Regions from separate parts of the Photorhabdus machadonis genome, predicted to be linked through region 1. Evidence: predicted binding sites of a transcription regulator. Region 1 holds the regulator's gene; each other region holds the start of a gene.
What was found. Region 1 encodes CRP, which controls carbon source genes, mostly activating them, when cyclic AMP is high. Its sites were predicted from a motif close to ATGTGANNNNNNTCACAT; they were not measured.

Region 1 (3,650 bases):
AAACCCGCAGATATTATTCATGTGCCTTTTAATGACTTAAATGCAGTAAAGGCGGTCATGGATGATCATACTTGCGCTGTTGTATTAGAACCTGTTCAGGGTGAAGGGGGAGTCACGCCGGCGACACCCGCATTTATTCATGGGTTGCGTGAACTTTGCGATAAGCATCAGGTACTGCTGGTATTTGATGAAGTACAAAGTGGGATGGGACGTACCGGTAAGTTATTTTCTTATATGTATTATGATGTTGTGCCGGACATTATCACCACAGCGAAAGCATTGGGAAGTGGTTTCCCTGTTAGCGCTATGCTGACTACGGCGAATATCGCTTCGGCGATGGCACCGGGGACTCACGGCACAACTTATGGTGGTAATCCGCTGGCTTGCGCGGTTGCAAATGCCGCTTTTGACATTATCAATACGCCAGAGGTCTTGAATGGTGTTGAAAAACGGCATCATTTGATTGTGAATTTTCTGAACGATATCAATCAAAAATATTCGATATTTGGTGAAATCCGTGGCAAGGGATTGCTGATTGGTGCGGAACTAAAAGCGCAGTATCAGGGAAAATCTAAAGAGATCCTGCAACTGGCGGCTGAAAATGGTCTGATGTTATTGAGTGCTGGTAGTGATGTACTGCGTTTCACGCCTTCGCTGATTATCAGTGAAGAGGAGATAGCCCAAGGGATGGAACGGCTGGAGAAGGCAATTAGCCAGTTGGTGTAACAAGGATAAGAGAAATCAGCGCAGTATCATGCGCTGATTAATCCGGAATTAACGTGTACCGTAAACAACAATTGTTTTGCCGTGTGCGGAGATCAGGTTTTGATCTTCCAGCATTTTCAGAATACGGCCAACCGTTTCACGGGAACAGCCAACAATCTGGCCAATTTCCTGACGAGTGATTTTGATTTGCATCCCGTCAGGGTGAGTCATTGCATCGGGTTGTTTCGCCAGATTCAGTAAAGTCTGAGCAATCCGGCCGGTCACATCCAGGAAAGCCAGGTTACCGACTTTCTCAGAAGTTGTTTGCAAACGGCTTGCCATTTGGGCAGATAAACGCATTAAAATATCCGGGTTTACCTGAATCAGTTGACGGAATTTTTTATAGGAAATTTCCGCTACTTCACAGGCGCTTTTGGCCCGTACCCAGGCTGTACGCTCTTGTCCTTCTTCAAATAATCCAAGTTCGCCAATGAAATCTCCCTGGTTTAAATAGGAGAGGATCATCTCTTTGCCTTCTTCATCTTTAATCAAAACTGCAACAGAACCTTTTACGATGTAGTAAAGCGTCTCTGCTTTTTCGCCTTGATGAATAAGCGTGCTTTTGGATGGATATTTATGAATATGGCAGTGTGACAAAAACCATTCAAGAGTGGGGTCTGTTTGTGGCTTGCCGAGAACCATTCGCTTCATCCTCTGTTGTTATCGCTGCCTAAATAACACGAGAACCTAAAAGTTTCTCGTCAGGCTGGCATATAAAGACACTAGCTTAACATATTAGTTTGCTGAAAAACCGACAGGTGAGGGTTTTATATAGGTTATCTGAAATTTGAAACTTGAGTATTGATCTTAACCCACATATACCTGGACCTGCTTCTGTTTTTAACACAGGAAAAGGTTTCTGTCTTGTCTTGTATTGTTTCAGCACAATAAACTGCTCATTAGATTGCCAGTTTAATACTGAAAGAGTAGGCTTTGATGCAAAAAATGACTTAAGAGGTACTTATGCAAGCGCGGGTAAAATGGGTTGAAGGGTTGTCTCTTTTGGGGGAGTCGTCTTCGGGCCATCAGATCATGATGGATGGAAATGCTGGTGATAAGGCACCAAGCCCAATGGAAATGGTATTAATGGCAGTGGGTGGTTGCAGCACGATTGATGTTATTTCTATTTTACAGAAAGGCAGATATGACCTAAAAGATTGTGAAGTGAAATTAACCTCCCGCCGTCGTGAAGAGGCACCACGCTTGTTTACTTCTATTAATCTGCATTTTATTGTTACCGGCAAGGATTTAACAGAGAAAGCGGTTGAACGTGCCGTCACGCTTTCTGCTGAGAAATATTGTTCTGTTTCGTTGATGTTGGGGAAATCAGTTGAGCTTACCCACAGCTTTGAAATTAAAGAGACAGATTAAGATATTATTTCCTGATTGAAAAATAACGACAGGTAACTAATATCAGTTACCTGTTTTTTTAACTGAATAATATAAGAAGTGGATTCAAACACTGGGTTTTCTAGATTTATCCCAGGTTTTGATCAACAAATTTTTTCCCCTTCCAGTAATCGCTGTACCAATGGTGTCATAATTAATTCCATGGCCAGTCCCATTTTTCCGCCGGGAACCACGATGGTATTAATACTTGAAACGAATGAGCCCTGTAACATGGATAACAAATACGGGAAATCAATTTGAGTCAGATCACGGAAACGGATGACGATAAAACTTTCATCCAGAGAAGGAATGGCTTTGGCTGAAAATGGATTGGACGTATCAACAGTCGGGACGCGCTGGAAATTTATATGTGTCCGGGAAAATTGGGGGGTAATGTAGTTAATATAATCATCCATAGAACGAACAACGGAATCCATCACGGCTTCCTGTGAGTGTCCCCGTTCTCCGGTATCGCGGATAAGTTTCTGTATCCATTCAAGGTTGACAATCGGCACCACCCCCACCAGCAGATCGACATGACTGGCAACATTATGTTGTGGTGTTACCACGCCACCGTGCAGGCCTTCATAAAACAGCACATCGGTCTGCTTTGGTAAGGTTTCCCACGGAGTAAATGTACCGGGGAGCTGGTTGTAAGGCACTGCGTCATCATAGGTGTGAAGGTACTTACGGCAGCGGCCTTCACCGGTCTCACCATAGTCAATCATGGTTTTCTCCAGCATGCCAAAATCATTGGCTTCTGGCCCAAAATAACTGATATGTCTGCCTTGCTCTTTGGCTTTACGGATTGCTGCGTCCATTTCAGGGCGGGTATAACGGTGGAAACTGTCTCCTTCTATCTGTGCTGCGCTGATGTTAAGTTGCTGGAAAATCTTACGGAAAGCTAAACTGGTTGTTGTTGTTCCGGCACCGCTGGAGCCGGTAATCGCAATAATTGGATGTTTGGCGGACATAAGCAGTAAACTCCATAGTGTTAAGAATGGAACATTTCTTTTGGCATAATATTGATGCTCTCATGCAGTTCAGACCACACCAGCATAACATCCCCCTGTTCCAACTGACGACGTATGTCAGCGACTTTCTGCTCAAGGGATTTTTCATCTTCGCCGTAGTCAGTGCCTTCCCGCAGGATAAAACTCTCTATCAAATTTAGCAGAGTTTCTGGTTCCAGTTGTTGCCATGGAATAATCATCGTTGTTGCTCCGGATAAGATGACAGCCAGCTTGGAATACGTTGTTCCAGCCACATTTGTGGTTTCTTCAGTGAACCACTGACAAAGCCGACATGTCCACCGTATTCTGTTAATTGGTATTCAATATTTTTGGGTAGTGTTTTGAGGTCGGGAACGACTTCCGGTGTCATAAAAGGATCGTCTTTTGCATGAATAATCAACAGTGGCACAGTAATGTCAGGCAGGCGTGGCAGAGCGCTGCACTGGCGGTAGTAGTCCGCTGCATCTTTAAAACAGTGGATTT
Region 2 (3,650 bases), 1.2 Mb from region 1:
TACGCACCAGCAGGTACGGTGTATGATTATCAGTAATTGCTGCTTTGTTTTTGCCCCTGATGACCCAGAGTGTTCAGCAAACTTCCCAACAAGCTGGAAGCACCAAAACGGAAATGACGGGCATCAACCCATTTATCACCCATAATGCGATCAGCCAATGCCAGATATTGTGCTGCTTCTTCAGCGGTACGCACCCCCCCCGCCGGTTTGAAACCAACGGTTTCACCCACCCCCATCTCATGAATAACCTTAATCATAATTTCAGCACTTGCCAGTGTGGCGTTAACGGGTACTTTGCCGGTGGACGTTTTGATAAAATCGGCACCTGCTTTAATTGAAATTTCAGCCGCCTTACGGATCAGAGATGCTTCTTTCAGTTCACCTGTTTCGATAATGACTTTTAGCAGAACACCGGCTTCCGCGCAGGCTTCCTGACACGCTTTAACCAGATCAAAACCAATTTGTTCATTACCGGCCATCAATGCGCGGTATGGGAAAACCACGTCAACATCATCAGCACCATAAGCAATTGCCGCACGGGTTTCAGCTACAGCGATCTCAATATCATCATTACCGTGTGGGAAGTTTGTCACTGTTGCAATACGGATTTCAGGGGTGCCCTGTTCACGCAATACTTTACGCGCTAGAGGAATAAAACGAGGGTAAATACAGACAGCCGCCGTGTTACCCACCGAGCTTTTCGCCTGATGACAAAGTGACGTCACTTTGTCATCTGTATCATTATCATTAAGTGTCGTTAAATCCATCAAACCCAGCGCACGCTGCGCTGCTGCGGTTAAATCGGTCATAAAACTCTCCAACGTTATTATCGCGGCCGGCTTCACGCCGGAACCACACATTTTTTTAAACGATTGTTTGTTGGCGAGCGGACTTGGTTCCTTGAAGATGTCGCGGTGGGATGCCCACAGCGACAGTTGAACTCCTTTTCACCGCACTATGCTCTTTTCAGCTTATGGTCCTTAATGTGAGCCTCGCCTTTATCCATAAAATATTGGCATACTATTATTTGAACATTTAAACGCTTAAAAAATCGCGCCAAATATCACATTAATACAATGTAATTTGCAAGATAACAATTTTATATGCGACATAAATCACATTAAACTAGCATGCTATTCGGTTTATCTGCCAATCGAATCTTCCTACCATCAAATAGTACACGATAAAAAATATAACTCACTGCCAAACAAAGGGTATGGCAGGCGCTGTCTTTCATCAATAGGTTAATTGGAAGAAAAATGGATTGCAGGCGGGATTATCCCACCTGCATATTGCAACTAAGTCACAGTGCCAAGAAGAAACCGGCAATGGTTGCACTCATCAGGTTGGATAATGTACCTGCTATGACTGCTTTCATCCCCAGGCGAGCGACGTCCCCACGACGACTTGGCGCCATACCGCCCAAACCACCCAGCAGGATAGCGACAGAAGAAAGGTTAGCAAAGCCACACAGCGCAAAGGAGATGATGGCTTTGGTGTGACCTGACAGAACCTGTAAACCCGCAGCCGCAACCACATCATCCGGTTGCAAATATGGGCCGAAGTTCATAAAGGCAACGAATTCGTTCACAACCAGTTTTTGACCGATAAAAGAACCGGCAACTGTGGCTTCATTCCATGGAACACCAATCAGATACGCAATAGGCGCACAAATCCAGCCCAGCACCAATTCAAGGGAAAGTTGTGGGTAATTCCACCACGCACCAACGCCACCAAGAATACCGTTCACTAACGCAATCAGGGCAACAAACGCCAATAACATTGCACCGACGTTCAGCGCTAATTGCATACCAGCAGCGGCACCAGAAGCGGCTGCATCGATAATGTTAGCAGGGCGTTCCGATTCAGCGACCAGTGACATCGCATCAACAGTGTCTTGCGACTTTTCAGTTTCAGGTACCATCAATTTAGCGAATAACAGGCCACCTGGGGCCGCCATAAAGGAAGCCGCAATCAGATATTCCAACGGTACGCCCATTGATGCATAACCGGCCAATACAGAACCCGCGACAGAAGCCAGACCACCACACATAACCGCAAACAGTTCAGACTGGGTCATAGTGGCAATATAAGGGCGAACAACCAGTGGTGCTTCAGTTTGACCCACGAAAATATTCGCTGTTGCTGACAAAGATTCGGTACGTGAAGTTCCGAGAACTTTTTGCAGGCCACCACCCAATACTTTGATAACAAGCTGCATAACACCGATGTAGTACAAAACAGCAATCAGTGAAGAGAAGAAAACGATAATAGGCAGTACACGCAAGGCGAAAACAAAACCACCACCACCAAACAGTTCAAACATTTTGGGGGAAACTAATCCACCAAAAATAAAATCCATTCCTTGCTGACCATACTGGATAACACTGGAAACTCCCTCAGACATACCCATTAATATTATCTTGCCTGCGGGAACATAAAGTACAAAAGCGCCGGTAGCGATCTGAATCAAAAAAGCACCAAGGACGGTACGAAGTTTAATAGCGCGATAGTTACTGGAAAAAAGTACTGCGATCAAGATCAGCACTACCATCCCGACCAGGCTCATAAAGAGTTGCATTGGAAGAATCCCTGTTCACTTAATAATAAATTAAATATGTCAGTGAGAATGTCAATATTCACTGACACTGTTTCGGCGCTGATTATACTCAGTCATCGGAATGAACAAGCTATCTACATCACAAATACCCACCGAAAAAAGCAATGGAAAAACGATAAATGTGATGCAAGTCACACAAAATTGCAGAAATAATCTGCAATAAGATAATCTAACCGTCATGACGGCAAAATAACAAACAATTAAGAGATGATTATCAGGTAAGCCCAGTTAAAGTTTTATGATATACCACTCATTTATTCAACCTAAATAACTCAACACTGTTACTATAAAGCTGAACAGCGATTTCGTCAGCAGATTCACGGCGAAGCTCACATAACGAAGCAAAAACCCCGGTGATTCTTTCCGGTCGGTTAGGTTCTCCCTGAAACCCGAAAAGTGGCATATCCGGTGCGTCTGTTTCCAGCACAAGAGAAGTTAAAGGAAGTTCAGCAACTGCACGACGGGTTTTCTGTGCTCTTGCATAAGTCATGGTTCCCCCTATCCCAATGTAATATCCCAAACGGATAAAAGCCTCTGCCTGAGATAAACTACCCGCGAATCCATGTACCACGCCGGTACGGGGAAGGTCGATTCTTCTCAGGATCGCAGCCAGTTGATCATGGCTTTTTCTGGAATGAAGTATGACGGGTAATTCACACTGTTTTGCCAGCCGCAATTGAGCGCGCAGCAATTGTTTCTGTTTTTCAAACTGAGGTTCAACCATATAGAGATCGAGCCCAATCTCTCCAACAGCCACCCGCTTTTCATTTTTCTGTTTCAGTAATCGCTCCAGATCAGCAAGGTGTGATTCCTGATGTTCATTGATATAAAGAGGATGCAAACCCAGCGCCGCATAAATCTCCGGATAAACGCGAGCCAGTTCAGATACCCGTTGCAGATTTTTCCCACTCACAGCGGGAACAATAATTTTATCCACACCACCCTGTGCCGCCCGTTGCAAACTCTGCTGTTCGTCATCACGAAACGGGGGAAAATCAAAATGGCAGTGGGTATCAATAAACATGAAACT
Region 3 (3,650 bases), 350 kb from region 1:
TTACCCGTTGATTTATTCAACCCTTGAACAAACTCAATTTCTTCCTGAAAAGTGTGGATACGGAAATCAGATTTCCACATTGGGAAACGGCCAGAGAAGTTCTGTTCCTGTCTGTCATTTTTAATATCGAAACCTTCCGTGAATTTTAGTGACTTGATTTCAGGCAAGGTAAAGTCGATGGCATAGTAGCGTCCGTCCTGACGGGCTCGGTCAGGAAACTTATCCGCAACGTCAGTCACACGATCAAGGTAATGATCATGTAATACCACCAGCTCGTTATCTTTAGTCATAACCAAGTCTTGTTCCAGATAATCGGCACCTTCGGCATAAGCCATAGCTTTAGCTGGCAGGGTGTGTTCAGGCAAATATCCGCTTGCGCCGCGATGGGCGATAACAATCTTATCTGTTGTCTGCGCGATGCTCGACATAGATGATGCTAAGATAATGCCCACTACCATTGTTTTGATTGGAGTTTGCATATGTGTTTTTTCTCCGTTTTAGCGATGAGATAAAAATCAATCCTATCAAGCTGTTTGTCTTGTTATATGAATAACGCCTATTGGTATAATCTCTTAGTTTAAACATTGAAAAAAGCCGCAACATAAATAATGCCGCGGCTTAATTGATATTATCAGTGGTATATCACAGTTTAGTGATAATGATTAGCCATACTGACGGGCCAATTCCTGTTTATGTTTGTTTTCTGTGATCATGACAATCAGTAATAGAATAACGGCCAGGATACTACCGCCAATCATCACCATAAAACCGGTGTCCCAGCCGAAGAAGTCAACGGTGTAGCCGACGATAGCACTTGCCGCAACGGAGCCACCTAAGTAGCCGAATAAGCCAGTGAAGCCAGCGGCTGTACCAGCCGCTTTCTTCGGCACCAGCTCAAGAGCGTGTAGACCTGTCAGCATAACTGGGCCGTAGATAAGGAAGCCGATAATCAACATACAAGTCATATCTACCGTTGGATTACCGGCTGGATTCATCCAGAATACGACGGTGGCGATAGTGACTAATGTCATAAAGAATACGCCTGTTGCACCACGGTTACCTTTAAATACTTTGTCTGACATCCAGCCACACAGTAATGTACCTGGGATACCGGCATATTCGTACAGGAAGTAAGCCCATGAAGATTTATCCAGTGCGAAATGCTTGACCTCACGCAGATAGGTTGGTGACCAATCAAGAACACCGTAACGCAGCAGATAAACGAACACGTTAGCCATAGCGACCATCCACAGGAGTTTGTTCGGTAATACATACTGCATGAAGATCTGCTTGGCTGTTAATTCTTCTTCGTTTTTCTCTGTATAATCAGACGGATAGTCGTTTTTATGTTCTTCAATTGATGGCAAGCCACAGGATTGTGGTGTGTCACGCATTAAGGCAAAAGCGATCAGTGCAACGAGAATTGCGGCGAAAGCTGGCATATAAAGGGCGGCTTTCCAGTCATTAAACCACGCCATGCCCAGCAGGAATAACAATGGAGGTAAACCACCACCGACATTATGCGCACAGTTCCAGACGGAGACGATCCCGCCACGTTCTTTTTGTGACCACCAGTGCACCATAGTACGGCCGCAGGGAGGCCAACCCATACCTTGGAACCAACCACACATGAACAGCAGCACAAACATAACCGAGATACTGGAAGTTGCCCAAGGTACGAAACCCATAAATAGCATGACAGCCGCAGCGAGAATCAGACCGGCGGGTAAAAAGACCCGCGGGTTAGAACGGTCGGATATGGAACCCATGATGAATTTGGAGAAGCCGTATGCGATAGAGATCCCTGATAGCGCTAAACCAAGCTCACCTTTGGAAAAACCTTGTTCAATTAGATAAGGCATTGCGAGTGCAAAGTTCTTCCTTACTAAATAGTAAGCGGCATAACCAAGGAAAATCCCCATAAAAATTTGCCAGCGTAGGCGGCGATAGAGTGGATCTATCTGTTCTGTTGGCAGCCGGGGCTTATGAAGCGCCGGCTTGAAAATACTTAACATATTTTGCCTCCGATGGCTTTTTTGGTTATGTGAACAACTCACCGGTTGACAAATGCCACCGGATGGGAAAGTGAGAGGTTTTGTAAGTGATTATTTTCCATAACGAAAATTATGATAGTCGAAATAACCCAACCTATCTGTGAGACAAGACTCAGTTGTTAAAATCGTTTTGCCCTAGTGGTGATTTTGAGTGATTTGCTAACTTTTTAAAACGTACTTTACCAATGAAATTGTGACTATCGTCACAATAACGAGCTTTACTTAATTTTTGGTGAGCGTTTCTGGTTCGTTTTTGTTCTTTATCAAACAAAAAACCCAGTTTTTGTACATATTCTATTTAGAAAAAATAAGAGCGGGACGTTTCCCCGCTCTTTTCTGGTTTAATACAGCCAGTCGCGCCCCATCCGATCAGCAGTAAGAATAGCGGCATACACTTTTTCCGGTGTCACTTCAAAAGGCAGATTGTGAATAGTTTCGCCTTCAGCACAACTGGCTTCCGCCACTGCCATCACTTTCTCTTTCAGCTTTTCACCATCTTTTACGCCAAGCTGATCTAATGTAATCGGTAGCCCGACCTGCACGCAGAAATCAAGTAAAGTATCCAGTTCTTCATTTGTGCTATTTTCCAGCACTAGCTGAACCAATACCCCGAAAGCGACTTTTTCGCCGTGATACATATGGTGGCATTCTTCCAATACGGTAAAGCCGTTGTGTATGGAATGAGCGGCAGCTACACCTGTATTTTCAAAGCCCAGGCCACTCAAATAAGTAATGGCTTCGATAACATTTTCCACCGCTGGTGTACTGACTCCTGCCTCAACAGCCAGTTTTGCTTTATAACCTTCTTCCAATAAAGTGTCGTAACAGAAATGGGAAAGCGCCATTGCGGTGCGGGATATTCCACCACCGGTCATTCTAGGCTTATGACCCGCATGACAGACGCGTGCTTCGAAGTAAGTTGCCAGTGCGTCGCCAATTCCGGCAATCAGGAAGCGGGTTGGGGCTTTAGCAATAACACAGGTATCAATCAGTACAATATCTGGGTTGGTTGGGAAAAACAGATAATCCTCATATTCGCCGTCATCAGTATAAACAACAGAGAGCGCACTGGTTGGAGCGTTAGTAGAGGCGATAGTTGGTGCAATCAGAATAGGTAATTTGGATTCGTGAGCAACTACTTTTGCGGTATCTTGTACTTTTCCTCCACCGATACCAATAACCGCTTGGCATTCGTGCTTTTTAAGCATGTCAGACAGGCGCTGAATTTCATTACGGCTACATTCACCGCCAAACACTTCAAAATGGCTGGTAACATCAGATTCTTCCAGGCTGCTATGGACAGTATCTCCCACTAATTTCATAGCAGAGTTACCGATAATAACAAAAACATGGTCGGCGATAGTTTTTGTGTATTTACCAATATGGAGCAGGGCATCAGGCCCCTGAATATATTTGGCTGGGGATTGAATAATTTTCAGCATAAAAATACTCCTTTTGTGGAAACTCAATGTCTGTTTGCCGTATAAATCTTCCTGACAAACAGGGAGCAGAATGTGACAGACCAGGAAATTGGCTTCGGATGAAAAAAGTACTTAATGACTTAACAGACTAACACCGTATGATAAAAAGTAGTGG

Region 2: a site for CRP is predicted at 2,740-2,757, ahead of ACUN2T_RS22290 (NupC/NupG family nucleoside CNT transporter). Genes of this name have one in related genera too.
Region 3: a site for CRP is predicted at 2,246-2,263, ahead of glpT (glycerol-3-phosphate transporter). Genes of this name have one in related genera too.

The regions. Positions count from the first base shown of each region.
Region 1 covers NZ_CP199761.1:427,971-431,620, forward strand. The annotation lists gene argD (bifunctional acetylornithine/succinyldiaminopimelate transaminase) at 1-726, shown strand, start outside; gene crp (cAMP-activated global transcriptional regulator CRP) at 775-1,407, opposite strand; gene ACUN2T_RS02125 (OsmC family protein) at 1,729-2,136, shown strand; gene ACUN2T_RS02130 (phosphoribulokinase) at 2,259-3,128, opposite strand; gene ACUN2T_RS02135 (YheU family protein) at 3,149-3,367, opposite strand; gene ACUN2T_RS02140 (hydrolase) at 3,364-3,650, opposite strand, start outside.
Region 2 covers NZ_CP199761.1:4,611,241-4,614,890, reverse strand. The annotation lists gene deoC (deoxyribose-phosphate aldolase) at 30-809, opposite strand; gene ACUN2T_RS22290 (NupC/NupG family nucleoside CNT transporter) at 1,304-2,569, opposite strand; gene ACUN2T_RS22285 (TatD family hydrolase) at 2,871-3,644, opposite strand; gene ACUN2T_RS22280 (patatin-like phospholipase family protein) at 3,649-3,650, opposite strand, start outside.
Region 3 covers NZ_CP199761.1:775,583-779,232, forward strand. The annotation lists gene glpQ (glycerophosphodiester phosphodiesterase) at 1-479, opposite strand, end outside; gene glpT (glycerol-3-phosphate transporter) at 663-2,015, opposite strand; gene ACUN2T_RS03660 (glycerol dehydrogenase) at 2,396-3,496, opposite strand.